One region of the Pandoraea sp. genome, then DNA from elsewhere that is predicted to be linked to it. Evidence: riboswitches for the same ligand, from Rfam matches in the RefSeq annotation. Region 1 holds a riboswitch; the other holds the start of a gene.
The links. A riboswitch is a leader RNA that binds a small molecule or an ion and turns the genes downstream of it on or off. The one in region 1 is predicted to bind thiamine pyrophosphate.
Positions count from the first base shown of each region.

Region 2: another riboswitch for thiamine pyrophosphate. It lies ahead of ACE3UG_RS17805 (FAD-dependent oxidoreductase); the one in region 1 lies ahead of thiC (phosphomethylpyrimidine synthase ThiC).

Region 1 is NZ_JAYRUC010000009.1:141,523-143,722, reverse strand. Features, by position in the region: gene thiC (phosphomethylpyrimidine synthase ThiC) at 1-1,264, opposite strand, end outside; TPP riboswitch at 1,338-1,436, opposite strand; gene ACE3UG_RS09600 (PLP-dependent aminotransferase family protein) at 1,566-2,200, opposite strand, start outside.
Region 2 is NZ_JAYRUC010000023.1:56,778-58,977, reverse strand. Features, by position in the region: gene ACE3UG_RS17805 (FAD-dependent oxidoreductase) at 3-1,124, opposite strand; TPP riboswitch at 1,282-1,411, opposite strand; gene ACE3UG_RS17800 (ABC transporter ATP-binding protein/permease) at 1,673-2,200, shown strand, end outside.

The sequences.
Region 1 (2,200 bases):
CGCCCAACGTCTTCAGCTCGGAGAGTTGCGCTTCGTCGTTGGCGTCATAGATCGAGCCGGGACGCAGGCCATCGCCCAGCGAGAACGCGACGTCGTACGCCTTCATGATTTCGCAGATATCTTCGAAGTGCGTGTAGAGGAAGCTTTCCTTGTGATGTGCGAGACACCACTTGGCCATGATCGAGCCGCCGCGGCTCACGATGCCGGTCATGCGGTTGGCGGTCATCGGCACGTACGCGAGGCGCACCCCGGCGTGGATCGTGAAGTAGTCGACGCCTTGCTCGGCCTGTTCGATGAGCGTGTCGCGGAACATTTCCCACGTCAGATCCTCGGCCTTGCCGTTCACCTTCTCGAGCGCCTGATAGATCGGCACCGTGCCGATGGGCACCGGGCTGTTGCGCAGAATCCACTCGCGGGTCTCGTGAATGTGCTTGCCGGTCGACAGATCCATCACCGTGTCGCCGCCCCAGCGGATCGCCCACGTCATTTTGTCCACTTCTTCGCCGATCGACGACGTCACCGCCGAATTGCCGATGTTCGCGTTGATCTTCACCAGGAAGTTGCGGCCGATGATCATCGGTTCCGATTCCGGGTGATTGATGTTGTTCGGGATGATGGCGCGGCCGCGGGCGATTTCGCTGCGCACGAACTCCGGCGTGATCTCGGCGGGGAGGCTCGCACCGAAATGTTGCCCCGGATGCTGGCGCGAGAGCAGCTTGGCCAGACGCTCGCCTTGCGGGCCCGCGTTGCGCACGCTCTCGATGTATTCCTGACGGCGCAGATTCTCGCGAATGGCGATGTATTCCATCTCCGGCGTGATGATGCCCTGACGCGCGTAGTGCATTTGCGTCACGTTCTTGCCGGCCTTGGCGCGGCGCGGCGTGCGATGCAGGCCGGGGAACCGCAGATCGGTCGTGGCGTCGTCGGCGGCACGCTCCCGACCGTAGGCGGAGGTCAGGCCGGGCAGCGCTTCGGTGTCGCCGCGCTCCTCGATCCATGCCGCGCGCAGGGCGGGCAGGCCGGAGCGAATGTCGATTCGAGCGTCGGGATCGGTGTACGGACCGGACGTGTCGTAGACGAAGATCGGCGGGTTCGTCTCGCCGCCAAAGCTCGTCGGCGTGTCGGCTTGCGAGATTTCGCGCATCGGGACACGGATGTCGGGGCGCGAGCCGCTGACGTAGATCTTGCGGGAATTCGGCAGCGGTGCGATCGCGGCTTCGTCCACGCGCGCATTGGCTGAGAGGAATTTCGGATTGGCGTTCATGCAATGTCTCCTGGCGGGGCACGTGTTGACGCCGACAATTTCGGCGCAAAGCGGCTCAGGAGCATGAACGGGGGCGAGTAATTTCTACGCTCCCTGCGCTGGCATTATCCAGATCAGGTTCTAAGGGTATTTCTCACCCACAACTCACGTTGCAGGACCCCTGCGCTAGCTTTGCGGCAACGATACACCGACATGCCCGGCAAACACAAGCACGATGCGTCCCGAAAAACGTGAACGGCCGATGGTGCGGCGCGACATGCCGCGTGCGCGCCGTCGAAAATCCCGGTGTTCGAGGCGTGGGTCAGCGGGCGCCACGCGCTCGGTCGTCTTCGTCGATGGCGCGCGAGAGCCGTTGCGCGACGTCATCGGCGAGCGCTTCGGGCACGTTGGTGAAGCTCATCACGAGTGCCGGCGGCAACGGCCGGGCAACGCTGAAGAGCGAGAGCGCTGCCGGTGCTAGGCCGTAGCGGCGCGCGATGTGGCCTATGGCGCGGTCATTGCGGTGCGTCTCCAGCCAGCCGAGTAGATGCATGCCGCCGGCCTGACGCGCGAGTTCGATGCGTCCCGCGAGGTGTTCGCGCAGCGCATCGGCGAGTGCGGCCCGGCGCTCGCCGTAACGTTGGCGCATGCGCTTGATATGACGGCTGAAATGTCCCTGGGTGATGAAATCGGTGACGGTCGCCTGCTCGATCCATCCCTGCCCGGGAAAGGCGATCGAGGTGTGAGCGACGAAGGCGTCGCACAGTGCGGGGGGCACGACGAGATAGCCGAGCCGCAGGCCGGGAAACAGCACCTTGCTGAACGATCCCGCGTACAGCACGCGCGCGCCGCCATCCAGACTCTTGAGGGCGGGGAGCGGGGCGCCTGTGTAGCGGAACTCGCTGTCGTAATCGTCTTCGACGATCCAGGCGTCGTTGGCCTGCGCCCACGCCAGCA
Region 2 (2,200 bases), on a different contig from region 1:
TCTCATGCCTGACGGAACAGGTCCGGCCACGGCCGGCTGGCTCGCCACGTCTCCCAGTCGAACGCGTGCGGTGCCGCGCCCGTCGTTTGCATCAACGCCTGCACCAGCGCGCAGGCCTCTCCCGTGACTGCCGGCGCGAGCAGATAGCCGTGCCGGTACAGGCCGTTCACGCGCAGCAGCCGAGCACCGTCCCACTGCACACGCGGCAGATGGTCGGGCAGCGCCGGACGGCAGTTGACGTTCAGCTCGACAATGCGCGCCTCGCCGAAGGCCGGGTTCAACGAGTGCGCCGCCGAGAGCAGTTCGAGCGCCGAGCGCACGGTCATCGGCGACATATCGTCCGACTCGATTTCGGTCGCGCCGATCACATACAGATCGTTTTCCTTGGGCGCGATGTAGATCGGATAGCGCGGATGCAACAGGCGCACCGGCCGGCGCAGCCCGATGCCCGGCGCGTGAATTCGCGCCACCTCGCCGCGCACGCCGCGCAATTGCGTGAGCACCGCGCGCGCGCCCAGTCCACGGCAATCGACGACGAGACCGGCATCGGGATACGCCCCTTCCGCGATCTCGGTATGCCAATGCAGTTCGGCCCCGGCCTTCGCCAGACCGGCCGCCAGCGCGCGCAACAGTTGACGGTTATCGAGCTGACCTTCGTTCGGCAACAACCAGCCTTCCTGGAAGCGCCCCGCGAGCGCGGGCTCGACATCGGCCAATTGCGCCCCCGTCACCCGTTCGACGCCATCGCGCAACAACGCAGGCGGAGCATTCGCCCGCATGCGCCGCTCGAACATCACGGCTTCGGCGCGATCGGGCTGATGCCACACGACCAGCGTGCCATTACGTTGGAAAAAGACATGCTCCGGCAGGCCGTCGATCAATGCCGGCCAACGCGTCAGGCCGACGGCACCCATTTCGACGATGCTGGGTTCGGCCACGGCCGCTTCGGCCAGCGGCGCGAGCATGGCCGCGGCCACCCAGCCGGCGGCGGACGACCCGTCGGCGTCACCGCGCTCGTAGAGCGCCACGCGCGCACCGTCGCGAATCAGTTGCCACGCGAGCAGGCGGCCGGACAGCCCTCCGCCAAGCACGGCGACGTCGGCACGCGAAGTCGAAGCGCTCATACACGCACCGCCGCGCAAGCCAGGACGGCGCGCGGGCACTCGGAGGTCATCGAAGGAATAATCGAAGGAATAATCGCAGGGATCTGCGCAAGACAACGCATGGGGTCCTTTCCTCATGAACGCAAAAGGACGAAACGGTGTTGGACACCTTACCCCACTGGAGGAGTCGGAAACTTCCCACGCCGGTATTACCCGGGTCGGGTGCTAAGGGTCTCTCTCAGCCCCGTGTTACATCGTCACGCATGGTCAACAACTGCGTTCGACACGGAGCACCCCTGTTTCGCCCGCAGCCATTACAACATAGATGCCAACGCCCGTGCAAGCTGGGCTCGTGAACGGTGACACTCTCCTTGCGTCTCGTTTTTTGACGAATCCCTCGGGCCTTGTAACCGGACGTAAACTGAATTCCGACGTGACGCGGGTTTCGGAGCGGAATTCGTGCAACGCCCGCGCCGGAACTGCGGTCAAATGTCCCATCTCCCCAAAAACACGTTGCATCACCGCGGCAGCCCCGCCAGACGACCATGGTCCACACGCCGATGTCTTCCATGCCCCCCGAAACGCCGCCGACCGGCGCCCCCGCCCCGAGACCCCCGAAGCACCCGAGCGCCTGGCAGTTGATCCGGCCCTACTGGGTGTCGGAGCAGCGCTGGCAGGGACGCCGGTTGCTCGCGCTCGTCGTGGCGCTCAACCTTGCGGTCGTGTTCATCAATGTGCGCCTGAACGCGTGGAATGCCGGTTTTTACGATGCGCTCGACAAGCGCAACTGGCCGGTCTTCAAGTCATCGCTGGCCGAATTCGCCGTGCTCGCGTTCAGCTACATCGTCATCGCGACATTCCGCACCTATTTCCGCCAGATGCTGGAAATCAGATGGCGGCAGTGGGTCACGGATACGAACCTTGCGAAGTGGTTCGCCCATCAGGCGTACTACCGCATCGAGCGCGACCATCTGGCGGACAACCCCGACCAACGTATTTCGGAAGATATCCGCACGCTCGTGAGTTCATCGCTGGCGCTATCGCTCGATCTGCTCACGACGCTGGTCTCGCTGTTCTCGTTCGTCACGATTCTGTGG